Regions from separate parts of the Achromobacter sp. NPDC058515 genome, predicted to be linked through region 2. Evidence: riboswitches for the same ligand, from Rfam matches in the RefSeq annotation. Region 2 holds a riboswitch; the other holds the start of a gene.
The links. A riboswitch is a leader RNA that binds a small molecule or an ion and turns the genes downstream of it on or off. The one in region 2 is predicted to bind glycine.
Positions count from the first base shown of each region.

Region 1: another riboswitch for glycine. It lies ahead of ACFWP0_RS17430 (D-amino acid dehydrogenase); the one in region 2 lies ahead of gcvT (glycine cleavage system aminomethyltransferase GcvT).

Region 1 is NZ_JBHXNI010000009.1:215,826-223,667, reverse strand. Features, by position in the region: gene ACFWP0_RS17440 (DUF2242 domain-containing protein) at 1-207, opposite strand, end outside; gene ampC (class C beta-lactamase) at 435-1,622, opposite strand; glycine riboswitch at 1,734-1,824, shown strand; glycine riboswitch at 1,826-1,916, shown strand; gene ACFWP0_RS17430 (D-amino acid dehydrogenase) at 1,963-3,192, shown strand; gene ACFWP0_RS17425 (PhzF family phenazine biosynthesis protein) at 3,263-4,051, opposite strand; gene ACFWP0_RS17420 (hypothetical protein) at 4,198-4,671, shown strand; partial or broken gene ACFWP0_RS17415 (tetratricopeptide repeat protein) at 4,746-5,348, shown strand; gene ACFWP0_RS17410 (tetratricopeptide repeat protein) at 5,481-6,659, shown strand; gene ACFWP0_RS17405 (IclR family transcriptional regulator) at 6,682-7,329, opposite strand; gene ACFWP0_RS17400 (Bug family tripartite tricarboxylate transporter substrate binding protein) at 7,422-7,842, shown strand, end outside.
Region 2 is NZ_JBHXNI010000003.1:188,355-196,196, reverse strand. Features, by position in the region: gene ACFWP0_RS06925 (DUF945 family protein) at 1-286, shown strand, start outside; gene gcvP (aminomethyl-transferring glycine dehydrogenase) at 402-3,275, opposite strand; gene gcvH (glycine cleavage system protein GcvH) at 3,378-3,755, opposite strand; gene gcvT (glycine cleavage system aminomethyltransferase GcvT) at 3,855-4,955, opposite strand; glycine riboswitch at 5,042-5,164, opposite strand; glycine riboswitch at 5,200-5,295, opposite strand; gene ACFWP0_RS06905 (ZIP family metal transporter) at 5,370-6,263, opposite strand; gene ACFWP0_RS06900 (superoxide dismutase) at 6,294-6,908, opposite strand; gene ACFWP0_RS06895 (NAD(P)/FAD-dependent oxidoreductase) at 7,063-7,842, opposite strand, start outside.

The sequences.
Region 1 (7,842 bases), on a different contig from region 2:
CTTGTCGATGTTGTAGCCCTGGCTCAGCAAGGCCCGGCGGCCCGCATCGCACGCCGCGGTGCTGGCGGCGGGAAAGGTCCGGGAGAAGGTGTCGCTCTGCGCGAAATCCTCTTTTTCATAGGCAGGCTTGGGGGAGGAACATCCGGCCAGGGCGGCCGTCAGAGCGGCAAGCAGAGGGAAAGCGATACGGCGGGTGACGCTGGGCATAAGGGGTCCGGCTTGGGGCAACGAAGTCCATTATCGGCCAAGAAACCGGACCAGTTATTGGGGACGGGTTTTTTGCGGTGATATGTTGAAACAAGCTCGGGGCTGGGGCGGGGACAAACAGCAAGGCCGCCAAGCCCCCGGACCAAAGGTCGAGTTGTAATTAGTATCGAAATAGATAACCTGGGGCGACCCGTCGTGCACGACTGCGGCCTCAAGCGCGCCGCCGCTCAGCGCGCCGCCCGGTCCTGCCGCCCCAGCTTGTCCAGTTCATCCAGGATGCCCGCCGCCAGCCGCACGCGGGCCTCGTTCGGATAGTTCCTGTTCGCCAGGATCACGATCCCCTGCTTCCTGGCGGGCACGAAGGCCACATAGCCGCCAAAGCCGTTCGTCGCCCCGGTCTTGTTGATCCATGCCGCCTCCTGCGGGGCCAGCGGCGGATTCAAGGCCGCGGCCGCATGGCTCTGGCTGTTCAGCGTGCCGGCGTTGGCGGCCAGCAGCGTGTCCAGCGCCACCGGGTAGGGAAACTGCTCCCAGACCATGTCCTGCGTCATCTCGCCCACCTGGTAGTACCCCACATGCGTAGCCGCAATGGCGCGCTTGAGCGGCTCGTCCTGGACGCCCATGCCCATGTTGGCCTCGACGAACCGGAGCATGTCGCGCGCGCTGGACTTCACGCCGTAGGCTTCGTCCGCCAGCACGCCGGGGTTCACGCGCACGGGCGCGCCCTGCTTGTTGTAGCCCTGCGCATAGCGGGACATCTTGTCCGCCGGAACATCGATGAAGGTATCGGACAGGCCCAGCTTCGCGAACAGCTCCCCCATCGCCTGCGCGAACGGCTGCTTCATGCTTCGGGCCGTCGCGACGCCCAGCATCCCGATGCTGGGATTGGCGTAGCTGCGGGACGTGCCGGGGGCTTGCGCGGGCTTCCAGGCCTTCAGGTAGTCCATCAGCTGCGCCTCGTTGCGCACCGCGTCGGGCACCTGCAAGGGGAAGCCGCCGGTGGTGTGCGTGGCCAGGTTGACCAGCGTCAGCCTGGCGAAGTCGCTGCCGGCAAGTTCGGGCAGGAACCTGGCGGGGCTATCGCTCAGCGCGAGCTGGCCCCGGGCCTGCGCGTAGCCGGCAAGAGTCGCCGTGAACGTCTTGCTGATCGATCCCAGCTCGAACATCGTGTCGCGCGTGACCGCCTGCCGCGTCTGCCGCGATTGCACGCCATAGGTGTAGAACCGCTGCTGCCCTTGGCTGGTGATGGCGATCGCCATCCCTGGAATGTCGTGCTGCCGCATGACCGCCTGGGCGGCCTCGCTTACCGCCAGATCGAGAGACGGCAGTTCCGTGCGGGCCAAGGCGGGTCCGGCTGCGCCGGCGAAAACAGGGGTGAAAAGCAAGCCTGCGCGCAGCAGTCCTCGGATACGCATGCATCGTCCTTCAGGTTTCAATTGCGTGCATCGTAACTTGGCGCGCGCCGATGCTGGTACTAACCCCTAACGTCGCCCAGCCCGTTTTTGGATATGCTCTGCGGGTCGTTTTAAAACCCCGCAGAAGAGACCCGCCCCCGTGGCGGGCGCCGACGGAGCAACCGCCCCGGAAACTCTCAGGCAACAGGACTGCGCGGTCTAGACAATCTGGAGAGAGGCGCCGTGCGCGCCCACCGAAGGGGATCCCGCCGCCGACCGCGCGCGGGTGAAGCTCTCAGGTACAGAGACAGATGGGGCGCCGCGGCCAACAAGGGCCGCCGCCACCCTTTCTGGAGCCATCATGCCCCGCATCGCCATCATCGGCGCCGGTATCACCGGCGTCACGTCCGCCTATGCCCTGAGCAAGCTGGGCTACGCGGTCACGGTCTACGACCGCCAGCGCTACCCTGCCATGGAAACGTCCTATGCCAACGGCGGCCAGCTGTCGGCCAGCAACGCCGAAGTCTGGAACAGCGCCGCCACCATCATGAAAGGCCTGCGCTGGATGTGGCGCCGCAACGCGCCGCTGCTGCTCAACCCCGGATTCAGCTGGCACAAGTACTCGTGGCTGGCGCAGTTCATGGCGCAGATTCCCAACTATCGCCGCAACACCATCGCCACCACCCGGCTGGCCATCCAGGCCCGCCAGCACCTGTTCGAGATGGCCGAGGACGAAGGCATAGATTTCGACCTGGAGCGCCGGGGCATCCTGCACATCTATCACGACGCCGCCAGCTTCGACGCCGCCAGCCGGGCAAACGCGCTGCTGCGCGAAGGCGGCCTGGAACGCTACGCCGTGTCCAGCAACGAGGCGCGCAGCATAGAACCTGCCCTGCAGGCCGGCTGCCATGGCGGCTTCTACACCCCGTCGGACGCCACCGGCGACATCCACAAATTCACCAGCGGGCTGGCGCGCGCCTGCGAGCGCCGGGGCGTGAAGTTCGTGCAGGACGCGGACATCCGCCACATCAGCCGCGACAGCCGCCCCTATGTGCTGGACATGCTGCGCGACGACGGCCGCGAACGCGAACAGCACGAGGCCGACGCCGTCGTCGTTTGCGCCGGTGCGGCCAGCCGGCAGTTCGCCAGGCAGCTCGGAGACGCGCTGAACATCTATCCGGTCAAGGGCTACTCGATCAGCGTGCATCTGGACGACGCGCAGAGCCTGGCGGCGGCCCCCGGCGTGAGCCTGCTGGACGAGGCCGCAAAAATCGTCACCAGCCGGCTGGGAGACCGGTTTCGCGTGGCGGGCACCGCGGAATTCAATGGCTTCAACATGGACATCCGCGCCGAGCGCGTGCAGCCGCTGGTGGACTGGACGCGCAAGCACTTTCCCGGCATCCGGACCTCGCGCGTGGTGCCCTGGTGCGGCCTGCGCCCCATGACGCCGGACATGATGCCGCGCGTGGGCCCGGGCAAACGCCCCGGCGTGTTCTACAACACGGGCCACGGCCACCTGGGATGGACCCTGTCCGCGGCGACGGCGCAGATGCTGGCGGCGAGCGTCAGCGAGGCCGTGCCCGCGCCGTAGCGGGACAACGGCTCCGGGGCATCCGGGAAGCCGCGGCGCGCAAGCTGGGCGACGCAGGGCTTGCGGAGGATCAAAGGTAGATCGCGCCGCGCAGGTACAGCGCCGCCTGGCCGCTGATGATCACCCGGCCGTTGTCCAGCACCTCGCATTCAAGCTGCCCTTTGCGCGCCCCGCCCTGCTGCGCGCTCAGGCTGCGCTTGCCCAGCCGTTGCGCCCAATACGGCGCCAGCGAGGTATGCGCCGACCCGGTGACCGGGTCTTCGTTCACGCCGACCCGCGGCCCGAACCAGCGCGACACGAAGTCGAACTGGGCCGACGGCGCCGTCACCGCCACCCCGCGCACGTCAAACGCCGCCAGCGCCACGAAATCCGGCTTCAGGCCGTCGATCAGCGATTCGTCATCGATGACCACCAGATAATCGTCGGTGCGGTACAGGGCCTGCGCATCCGGCAGGCCCAGCGCCTGCAGCAGGCCCGGCGGAATCGCCGCGGCCTCGGGCTGCTTGGCCGGGAAATCCATCGCCAGCTTGTTGCCGGCGCGGAACACCTGGAGCTCGCCGCTGCGCGTGGAGAACCGCAGCACTTCGTCCGTGACGCCCAATTGATCGAACAGCACGAAGGCCGACGCCAGCGTCGCGTGCCCGCAAAGATCCACCTCGACGGCGGGCGTGAACCAGCGCAGCTCGTAGACATCCCCGTTGCGCACGACGTAGGCGGTTTCGGACAGATTGTTTTCCTCGGCGATGCGTTGCAGCGTCGCGTCGGCAAGCCAGGCGTCCAGCGGCACGACCGCGGCGGGGTTGCCGCCGAAAGGCGCGGCGGCGAAGGCGTCTACCTGATAGATGTCGAACTGGGGCATGGCGGATCCTGAGTAAAGAGTAAGTCGCGCCCAAGGGCGTCAGACGGCATTTTGCTACATTTATCGCCGCGGCCGGATTGAGCATTTACACTGGAAGCACACCGGCAAGCGGCTTATGAAACCAGGCCCTCAATCACGGAAAGACCATGCATGCACCGTCTGCAGTCCCCGTTCGCAAAGCCCGGGTGCGCGGCCTGATTGCCCGCCTGGGAATTGTCGCCGCCACGGGCCTGTTCATCAGCGCCTCCGCCCACGCGCAGAAGTGGTTTGACGTGCCGCCCCGCCGCGACCATCCCAACATCTCCATCAGGATCGCGGGCATCCCGGACTCGCGGCAGCCCTCCGGAAGCGCCAAGGGCAAAATGGAAATGCGATACGCCATCCCTCAGAACATCCTGGGCCTGGACGGAAAGCGCAGGAACTACAACCGCACGATGACGGACGTCGTGTTCGACTGCAATCAGGCCCTGGTGGGCTTTCTTGCCGCCACCAGTTTTTATATGAACGATGAGCTGGTCGACGCCTTCGGCGAAGAAATCAAGGACGATGGCAAGCCGCAGTTCGTCCGGTTCCCGGAAAACAGCCCTCAGATGAAGGCCTTGCAGGCGGCCTGTGCTTGAAACGCGCCTGGCGCGCATTGGGCGGATAATGGCGCCCTCCCTCCCCTTCCGCGATCCTGCCGTGGAGCTGTTTCTTGGGCACGAGTAACCATCCTGCCGCCAGTCCTTTGACGATTCCCCAGGCTTTGCTGCAGGCCTACGCGCATTGGAACGCGGGCCAGGCGCCGCAAGCCGAAGCGCTTTGCCTGCGGGTGCTGGACGTATCGCCGGACCAGCCCGACGCAAGGCATCTGCTGGGGTTGATGGCCCATGCCTACGGCCAGCCCGACCAGGCGATTGCGCATCTGCGCGCGGCCTGCCGGCCTGCGGGCGCGCCCGCGGCCTACTGCAGCAATCTGGCCGAAGTGTGCCGCCAGAATGGGCTGCTGGCGCAGGCCGAAGACGCCGCGCGACGCGCTGTGGAGATCGATCCCGGGCTTGCGGAAGGCTGGAACAACCTGGGCATTATCCTGCAGGAAGCCGGCCAGTTGGCCTCCAGCCTGGAATGCCTGCGGCGCGTGGCCGCGCTACTGCCCGACAGCCCCGAGGCCCATAACAACCTTGCCAATACCTACAAGCGCCTGGGCAACGGAAACATGGCGCGGGCGCACTACCAGCGCGCGCTGGAACTGAACCCCGACCATGCGCAAGCCCTCAGCAATCTCGCGTTGACGCTGAAGGACGAAGGCCACCGCGACGAAGCCCTGATCGCCGTGCGCCGGGCCATCGATATCGACCCCCAGTTGCGGGAAGCCCATCGGATACTGGCCGAAATGGAAGGTTCGCATTCACGCGACATGCAGGCCGTCGCCTTGGACGCCGCGGGCTCCATCGTCGCCCCGGACGCGGTCGCGGCCGGCTGCGAGGCCGCGCGCCTGCAGGCGCAAGCGCTGCTGGACGCCGGCCGCCATGCCGAGGCCGAATCGTTGTTGCGGCAGGCGCTGGCATCCGGTCCGGCGCCGCTCGCGCTTTGGCGGCAGCTGGCGCATGCGATCCGGCCGCAAGGCATGGTGGACGAGGCGCGCGGGATCCTGGAGATGATTGTGCGCGCGGTTCCGGACGCCATGGGAGCGCGCTTCGACCTGGCGGAGATCCTGCTGCTGCAGGGCGACTTCGCGGCGGGCTGGCGCGAGTACCGCTTCCGCTACCGGCTGGCGCATACCGCGATGCTCGCCCGGCATGTGCAGAAGCCGCGCTGGGACGGACAGCCCATTCCCGGCCGGACGCTGCTGATCCATGACGAGCAGGGCTACGGCGACACTTTCCAGTTCCTGCGGCTGGCGGCCCGGGCGCGCGAGCGCAGCGGGGCGCGCGTCATCCTGGAGGTCAACGCGCAATGCCATGCGCTGGCCGAGCGCAGCGGCGGCTTTGACGAAATTATCTGCCTGGGCGCGGTCCCGCCGGCTTTCGACTGCCATTGCGAACTGATGAGCCTGCCGCTGGCTCTCGGCTTGCGCCTGGGCGACCTGCCGGTCCGCACTGCCTACCTGCGCGCCGATCCGGCCCGCGTGGAGCATTGGCGGGCGCGGCTGGCGCCGTTGCCGCGGCCGCTCGTCGGCCTGGCCTGGGCGGGGCGCCCCGCCCACCCCAATGACGCTCGGCGCTCGCTGGCCTTGTCCGACCTGGCGCCGCTGGCGCAGGACGGCATCACCTTCGTCGCGCTGCAAAAGGGCCCCGCCGCGGCCCAGGGCGCAACGCCGCCGGCAGGCATGGCGCTGGCGTCCTTAAGCGATGAGATCCGGGACTTCGACGACACCGCGGCCATCATCACGCTGCTCGATGTGCTGGTGTCCGTCGATTCCGCGCCCGCGCACCTGGCCGGCGCGCTGGGCTGCCCGGCATGGGTCATGCTGCCGTTTGCGCCGGATTGGCGCTGGCTGCTCGGCCGCAACGATACGCCCTGGTATCCGTCCGTGCGCCTGTTCCGCCAGCCCGCGCCGGACGCATGGGGGCCGGTGCTGGAAGAGATTGCGGCGGCCCTGGGCGCGCTGAGAGATGGCGCCGCATGACAGCGCCAAAAGGCTAGCCCCGCTAGACCACCCCCACCCGTATCACTCCCCCGATGCTCTCGGCCGCGCGCTGCAGCGCCGGCACCATCTCCGCTTCCAGCCGGTCTTCCGACGCCTCCGAAGCCGCCACTGATATCCCCACCGACAGCACGCGCGAGCCGCCCTGCGGCACGGGCACCGCCACCGACACCTGATTGCTTTCGGGGTAATCGAACCGGCTCCATTGGCCCGCCGGCAGGCCCAGCCCGCCGGCCAGCGCGCTGGCCGGCGGCAGGACGCCGCCGACGCGCAGGTTCATCACCACCAGCCGGCGGCGCTCGGCCGGGGCCATGGCGCGGCCGATGATGATGACGCCTTCCGGATTGGCTTCGCCCAGGTTGGAGGTGCCGGAGTAGGCGTCGGCCAGGCGCTGCAGGATTTCCTGCACCGCGTCCGTCACGCCCAGGCTCTCCATGGCCGCGAACCCCAGTTCGAACACCTGCGGCGTCAGGCGCCAGCGGCTGTCCTCGCGCGCGGCGTAGCCCTCTTCCTCCAGCGTTTGCAGGAACCGCAGCACAGTGGCGTGCGGCAGATCGACCGCGCGCGCCAGTTCGGCCAGCGTGGGCCGGCCATTGCCACGGAACGCCCGCATGATGGATAGACACCTCTGGATCGATCTATTATTCTTCATACGTTCACCTGATAAACATATCGTTCACTAGGTGAACAATACACACTAATGATGCTCCCGGCAAGACCGGCGAGCCAGGGAAGGAGACAAACATGAAACGCATCGCGCTAGCGCTTGCGGCAGGCCTTGCCCTCTGTACGGGGCCGGCCATCGCGCAATCGCCATGGCCCTCTCAGCCGATCAAATGGATCGTGCCGTATCCGCCCGGCGGATCGACCGACATGCTGGCCCGGCTGGTCAGCCACAAGCTGGGAGAACGGCTGGGGCAGCCCGTCATCGTGGAGAACAAGGCCGGGGCGGGCGGCAACGTCGGCACCGACTTCGCGGTGAAGCAGCCCGCCGACGGCTACACCATCGTGATGGGCAATATCGGCCCCATCGCCATCAATCCCGCCCTGTACCCGGACCTGCCCTACCAGCCGCAACGCGACCTGGCGCCGGTGACGATGCTGATGAGCGTGCCCAATCTGCTGGTGGTGAATCCTTCCCTGCCCGTGCGTTCGGTGGCGGAGC
Region 2 (7,842 bases):
GCGCCTGGAATTCCTGTGCAACGACTTCACCGAAAAATGCCTGGACCTGGTGATGACCGCCACCTACACCAGCAAGAAGCCGATGTCGCTGAAGGCCATCAACGCCTGGAACCAGGAATACCGCTGGACCCGCGCCTACCTGGACGAAAAGAACCGGGCCGTGCTGCAGATGGACATGAATGCGGAAGGCGGAATCGGCAAGGACAACCTGCAGATCCTGCTCAACACGTTCATGAGCATCGCGGAAGACTTCGGCGCCGCCAGCAAGGCAGCGCCCGCCAAGTAATCCTGCCAGTCTGAAGGCAATGAAAAAGCCCCCGTCGGTGAAAGACGGGGGCTTTTTGTTGCCCGGACCAGAGGGAAAGAGGCGCCCGGCCCGCGCCGGGCCTCTCTTCAAGACCTCAGGCGTAGGCCTCGACCGGCAGGCAGGCGCACACCAGGTTGCGGTCGCCGTACGCGTTGTCCACACGGGCCACGGGCGGCCAGTACTTGGCGTCGCGCAGGGACGCGACCGGGTAGGCGGCCTGCTGGCGCGGATAGTCGTGCAGCCATTCCTCGGCCAGCAGCATCTGCGCGGTGTGCGGCGCGTTCTTCAGGACGTTGTCGTCGCGATCGCGTTCGCCGCGTTCGACCTGGGCGATTTCCTCGCGGATCGAGATCATCGCGTCGATGAAGCGGTCCAGCTCGGCCACGCCCTCGGATTCGGTCGGTTCGACCATCAGGGTGCCGGCCACCGGGAAGCTCATGGTCGGCGCGTGGAAGCCATAGTCCATCAGGCGCTTGGCGATGTCTTCGGCGCTGATGCCGCTGGTTTCCTTGAGCGGGCGCACGTCCAGGATGCACTCGTGCGCCACGCGGCCGTTGCGGCCCGCGTACAGGACCGGATAGTGGCCGCGCAGGCGGGTGGCGATGTAGTTGGCGTTCAGGATGGCCACCTCGGTCGCGCGGCGCAGGCCGTCGGCGCCCATCAGCGCGATGTACACGAACGGGATCGGCAGGATGCCGGCGGAGCCGAACGGCGCGGCCGAGACCGGGCCGACGCGGGCGTCGCCGGCCAGCTTGCCCTGTTCGTTCACCACGCCGGGCAGGTAGGGCGCTAGGTGCGCGCGCACCGCCACGGGGCCTACGCCCGGGCCGCCGCCGCCGTGCGGAATGCAGAACGTCTTGTGCAGATTCAGGTGCGACACGTCCGAGCCGAACTTGCCGGGCTGGGCCACGCCGACCATCGCGTTCATGTTGGCGCCGTCCAGGTAGACCTGCCCGCCGGCCTTGTGGACCAGATCGCAGATCTCGGTCACGGCTTCTTCGAACACGCCGTGGGTCGACGGATACGTGATCATCAGGGCGGCCAGCTTGTCGCCGACCTGTTCGATCTTGGCGCGCAGGTCGGCCAGGTCCACGTTGCCGTTGGCGTCGGAGGCCACCACCACCACGTCCATGCCGGCCAGCTGGGCCGAGGCGGGGTTGGTGCCGTGCGCCGACGACGGGATCAGGCAGATGTTGCGCTGGTGCTGGCCGTTGGCCTGGTGATAGCCGCGGATGGCCAGGAGGCCGGCGTACTCGCCTTGCGCGCCCGAGTTGGGCTGCAGGCTGATGTTGTCGTAGCCGGTGATTTCGCACAGCGCGGCCGACAGGCGGTCGATCAGCTCGTTGTAGCCCTGGCTTTGCGACGCCGGCGCGAACGGGTGGATCAGCGCGAATTCGGGCCAGGTGATGGGAATCATCTCGGCCGTGGCGTTCAGCTTCATGGTGCACGAACCCAGCGGGATCATCGTGCGGTCCAGGGCCAGGTCCTTGTCGGCCAGCTTGCGCAGGTAGCGCAGCATGTCGGTCTCGGACTGCACGCTGGAGAACACCGGATGCGTCAGGATCGCGCTTTCGCGGACCACCGGCGCGGGGATGCCGCCGGCGGCCGCCGCGTCCAGCGCGTCGATGTCGAGCTCGACGTCATCGCGTTCCAGGCCGGAGGCGAAGACGTTGACCAGCGCTTGCAGGTCGGCGACGGTGACGGTCTCGTCCAGCGAGACCGCCAGGCGGGCGCCATCGACGCGGCGCAGGTTGATGTGCTCGCAGTCGGCGGCGGTCAGGATGGCGGGGGTCGCGGCGCCGGTTTCGAGCAGCAGGGTGTCGAAGAAGGTGTCGTTGACGACCTTCACGCCCAGCTTGATGAGCTCGGCGCGCAGGATGGCGGTGCTGCGCTGCACGCGCTCGGCGATGCGGCGGATGCCGGCGGGGCCATGCCACACGGCGTACATGCCGGCCATCACGGCCAGCAGCACCTGCGCGGTGCAGATGTTGGAGGTGGCCTTCTCGCGGCGGATGTGCTGCTCGCGCGTTTGCAGCGCCAGGCGCATGGCCGGGTTGCCCTGGGCGTCCTTGGACACGCCGACCAGGCGGCCGGCCATGTTGCGCTTGAACGAATCCTTGCAGGCCATGAAGCCGGCGTGCGGGCCGCCAAAACCGAACGGCACGCCAAAACGCTGGGCCGAGCCGATGGCGATGTCCGCGCCCCACTCGCCCGGGGCGGCCAACAGGGCCAGCGCCAGCAGGTCGGTGGCGCAGGCGACCACGGCGCCTTGCGCATGGGCGGCTTCGGCCAGCTTGCGGTAGTCGGAGACGGAGCCCGTGCTGTGCGGGTACTGCAGCAGTACGCCGAAGCACTCGGGCAGGCCTTCGGCCTCGTCGCCCACGGCGATCTCGATGTCCAGGCCCTCGGCGCGCGTGCGCACGACTTCGATGGTCTGGGGATGCACGTGGCGCGAAATGAAGAACACCGGGCTCTGCGACTTGGCGCCGCGGCGGGCGAGCGTCATGGCTTCGGCGGCGGCGGTGCTTTCGTCCAGCAGCGAGGCATTGGAGATGTCCAGCCCGGTCAGGTCGGCGACCATGGTCTGGTAGTTCAGCAGGGCTTCGAGGCGGCCCTGGGAGATCTCGGGCTGGTAGGGCGTGTAGGCCGTGTACCAGGCGGGATTCTCAAGAATGTTGCGCAACACCACATTGGGCGTCTGCGTGCCGTAGTACCCCTGCCCGATGTAGTTGCGGTAGACCTTGTTGCGGCCCGCGATCTGCTTCAGTTCGGCCAGCACGTCGGCTTCGCTGCGCGAGGGCGGCAGCGCCAGCGGCGCCTGGCTGCGGATCTTCGGGGGCACGACTTCTTCGATCAGGGCATCCAGGCTGGCGCTGCCGATGACGGCAAGCATGGCGGCCTGGTCGGCGTCGGAGGGGCCGATGTGGCGGGGAATGAAGTCGGTATGAGTGTCTAGGGCGCGCGACATGGGGAGATCTCGGGGTAGCGGGTGTCGTCGAGGGACGGACGGTAGTGCTTCTTGCGTGGCGGGCGCGGCGCCTGGTCGGCCCCTCGCCCGCCACGAGCCGGCTTAGCCGTTGGCGACGGCTTCGTAGCCGGCGGCGTCCAGCAGCTTGTCGGCGTCGGCGGCGTTGACCGGCTTGATCTTGAAGATCCAGGCGGTGAAAGCCGATTCGTTGATCAGGTTGGGGTTGTTTTCGAGTTCTTCGTTGAAGGCGACGATTTCGCCGGCCACCGGCGCGTAGATGTCCGAGGCGGCCTTGACCGACTCGACCACGCCGGCGGTTTCGCCCGCGTTCAGCTTGGCGCCGACCTTTACGTCGCCAACGAAAACCAGATCGCCCAATTGATCCTGGGCGGTGTCGGTGATGCCGACGACGAACACGTCGCCTTCGGCTTTGACCCATTCATGGGACTCGGTGTACTTGCGATCGGTGGGCAGACTCATGGGAACTCCTGAGGGAATGCGGGTAGATGAATGGTGTTGCGCGCCTCGCGCGGGCGGCCGTCGCCCAGGCCGGGCCGGCGCTCGCGCGAAGCTTCGAGTTTACGAGTGTTCGACGGCTTTGCCGTTACGGACAAATGGCAGCTTGCAGACCAGGGCGGGCACCCATTTGCCGCGGATGTCGACCTCCACCGTATCGCCCGGACGCACGCCTTGCGGCAGGCGGGCAAAGCCGATGGACACGCCCAGCGTGGGCGACATGGTGCCGCTGGTGAGTTCGCCCGCGCCTTGCGGAGTGCGCACGGCCATGTGCGCGCGCATGACGCCGCGCTCTTGCAGCTTCAGGCCAAGGAAGGCGGCGGGGGTGGCGAACTGCTCCAGCGCGTCGCGGCCGATGAAACGGCGGTCGGCGTTCTTCAGCGACACCGTCCAGGTCAGGCCGGCTTCGCCGGGCTGGGTCAGCTCGTCCATATCCTGGCCGTACAGATTCATGCCGGCTTCCAGGCGCAGCGTGTCGCGCGCGCCCAGGCCGGCCGGACGCACGCCCTGGGCAGCCAGGTCGCGCCAGAGCTGCGCCACCTCGGCGGCGGGCAGCACGATTTCGAAGCCGTCTTCGCCGGTGTAGCCCGTGCGGGCGACCAGCGTGTCGTCGCCCACGATGGCGGCGACAAAGGGGGTCAGGGGTTCGGTGGCGGCTTGCCACGCCGGGCGCGCTGCCCACAGCTTGGCGCGGGCGTTGGGGCCCTGCACGGCCACCATGGCCAGGTCGCGGCGCGGAGCAATGACGACGTCGAACGAGCCGGCCTGCTTCACGCGCTGCATCCAGGCGACGTCCTTGTCGGCCGTGCCCGCGTTGACCACGACGCGCCATTCGTCGGCCGCGAAGAAATAGATGATCAGGTCGTCGATGACGCCGCCCTGCGGATTCAGCATGCAGCTGTAGAGCGCCTTGCCCGGCACCGTCAGCTTGGAGACGTCATTGGCGACCAGGCGCTGCAGGAAAGCGTAGGCGTCGGGGCCCGTCACGTCGACGTTGAGCATGTGCGAGACATCGAACATGCCGGCGTCCTGGCGCACCGCATGGTGCTCCTCGAGCTGCGAGCCGTAGGCCAGGGGCATGTCCCAGCCGCCGAAATCGACCATTCGGGCGCCGGCGGCGATGTGTTCTTCGGCCAGCGGGGTGCGTTTGAGGGTTGCGGACATGCGCGGGAACTCCGGGGCGGCAGTGATGCCAGGGTTACGGAATGCCGGTGGCGGCAAGCGGACTGCGCCCGCGCCACGGCTGAATCTTCCGCCCCTCTGTCCTTTTGCCTGAGAGTTGCCCCGCGTGGCGGGTTTGCACCTTCGGCGCCTGGGCTGCTCGCTATGTCCCTAGTTCAGGGGCGGCGCCAGGTCTCTCCAGAGTGCTGTTTTGCCGCGTCCAGCGGGTAAGAAAACCGGGACGGAGCAAGCATGTGCGGTATCGGTTGCCTGAGCGATTCTGGGCGAATTGCGCCTTCGGCGGCGGCCGGACTTACGGGCCGCTCTCTCCCGCAACATGCGTGACAGCGCCGAAAGCATACAACGAAAGCCGCGTGCCGAAAAGGCGGAAAACGAGGCGCTCGCCGTCAGGCCCCGCTAGGCCAGCGCCGTATCCAGCAGCATCATCAGCACGAAGCCCAGCATCAGCCCGCAGGTCGCGTAGATCTCGTGCCCCTTGCGGTGCGATTCCGGGATGATCTCGTGGCTGATGACGAACAGCATGGCGCCCGCGGCAAAGCCCAGCCCCCAAGGCAGGAGCGGCGCCGACCAGCCGACGATGGCGGCCCCCAGCACCGCGCCCAGCGGTTCGACCAGGCCCGACAGCATGCCCAGGGCCACGGCGAAGGTCCGCTTGTAGCCGGCGGCCAGCAAGGCCACGGCCACCACCAGCCCTTCGGGAATATCCTGGATGGCGATGCCGGTCGCCAGCGCCGTGCCGCGCACGGGGTCCCCGCCGGCATAGCCCACGCCGATCGCCAGGCCCTCGGGCAGGTTGTGCAGCGTGATGGCGAACACGAACAGCCAGGTGCGGCGCAGCCGGTGGGCCTCCATGCCCTCCCTGCCCTTGATGAAGTGCTCGTGCGGCAGAGTGCGGTCCATGAGCAGCAGGACCGCCGCCCCCAGCAGCACGGCGGCGCCGACCGTCAGGCCGGCGCCCCAGGGCCCGTAGCCCAGCTCCCGGCCCGCGGCGACGCCCGGCGCCACGAGCGAAAACGCGCTGGCCGCGAGCATCACGCCGGCCCCGAAGCCGAACATGCTGTCCTGCGCCTTCTGGGGGATAGTGCGGGCGAACAGGATGGGCAGCGTGCCCAGCGCGGTCGCGCCGGCCGCGACCAGCCCGCCCAGCAGCGCGTCGGCCACGTGCGGCGCCCGCACGTCCAGGTAGACCCAGAGCTGGTGCAGGCCCAGGCAGGACACCATGACAGCCAGCGTCCAGACGCTGATGCTGGTGGCTGCTGGCCGCAAGCGATGACGGCTGAAGGTATTCATGTGCCGCGGCACTCCTTGCGAGCGTTGCGCTCAGCCCTTTGCCGCTGCGTAGCGGCGCGCCACTTCGGGCCAGTTCACCACATTGTAGAAGGCGCCGATATATTCCGGCCGGCGGTTCTGGTACTTCAGATAATAGGCGTGCTCCCAGACGTCCAGGCCGAGGATCGGCGTATTGCCGTGCATCAGCGGGCTGTCCTGGTTGGCGCTGCTCTCGACCGCCAGCTTGCCCTCCGGGGTCACGCTCAGCCAGGCCCAGCCGCTGCCGAAGCGGGTCAGGGCCGCCTTGGTGAACGCCTCGCGGAACGCCGCCAGGCCGCCCAGCTCGGATTCGATGGCCGCCGCCAGCGCGCCGTCCGGCTCGCCGCCGCCTTCGGGCGACATGACGGACCAGAACAAGCTGTGGTTGGCATGGCCGCCGCCGTGATTGCGGACGGCGCCGCGGATGGCCTCGGGCAATTCGTCCAGGCGCGCGACAAGGGCTTCGACGGGTTCGTCCGTGACGATGCCCGCCCCTTCCAGCGCGGCGTTCAGGCTGGTGACGTAGGTCTGGTGATGTTTGCTGTAATGGATCTCCATCGTCATCGCGTCGATGTGAGGCTCCAGCGCGTCATAGGCGTACGGCAGGTTCGGAAGGGTGTAGGCCATGCATGTCTCCGTCGGATCCGTCCTCCGGGCGGAGGACATAGATCAATATCGAAAACATAAATGATATGTATTTTTATTTAATATCACAATGGCGGATCGACAATTTCTGCCGCGGGCCCGGCGCGCCGTCAGGCGCCCGCGGGCCGGGCGCCGCCTAGAGCGCCTTGCCGCAGGCCACGCCCGAGGCCCAGGCCCATTGGAAGTTGTAGCCGCCCAGCCAGCCCGTGACATCCACGGCTTCGCCGATAAAGTACAGGCCAGGGGTGGTCTTGGCCTGCATGGACTTCTGGTCCAGGCCGCGCGTGTCCACGCCGCCGCGCATCACTTCGGCTTTCTTGTAGCCGGCGGTGCCGCTGGGCACCAGTGCCCATTGATGGATGTCCTGCGCCAGCGCGCGCAAGGTCTTGTCCGGCGCATCCGCCAGGCGCAGCGCCGCCAGCCCGGGCTTGCCGCCCTGCTCCGCCAGGTGCAGCCAGCGGTCGGCCAGGCGCTTGGGCCACAGCCCGGCCAGCACCGTATGCAGCTGCTGCCGGTTGCCGGACTTGGACGCCAGCAGCGCTTCGGCCAGGTCCCGGCCCGGCGCCAGGTCGATCACGATCGGCTCCCCGGGCTTCCAGAAGCTTGATATCTGCAGGATGGCGGGGCCGGACAGCCCCCGGTGCGTGAACAGCAAGTCCTCCAGGAACTCGCCGCGCGTCTTGCCCTGCCCCGTGTGCAGGTTCACTTCCAGCGCCACGCCCGACAGCTCGGACAAGGCCTGCCAGTGCGCGGGGTCGAACGTCAGCGGCACGAGCGCGGGCCGCGGCTCCACCACTTTCAGGCCGAACTGGCGCGCAATCTTCAAGCCGAAGTCGGTGGCGCCCAACTGCGGGATCGCCATGCCGCCCGTCGCCACCACCAGCTTGGCGGCGCGGATCGCGCCCTGGCCGGTGCG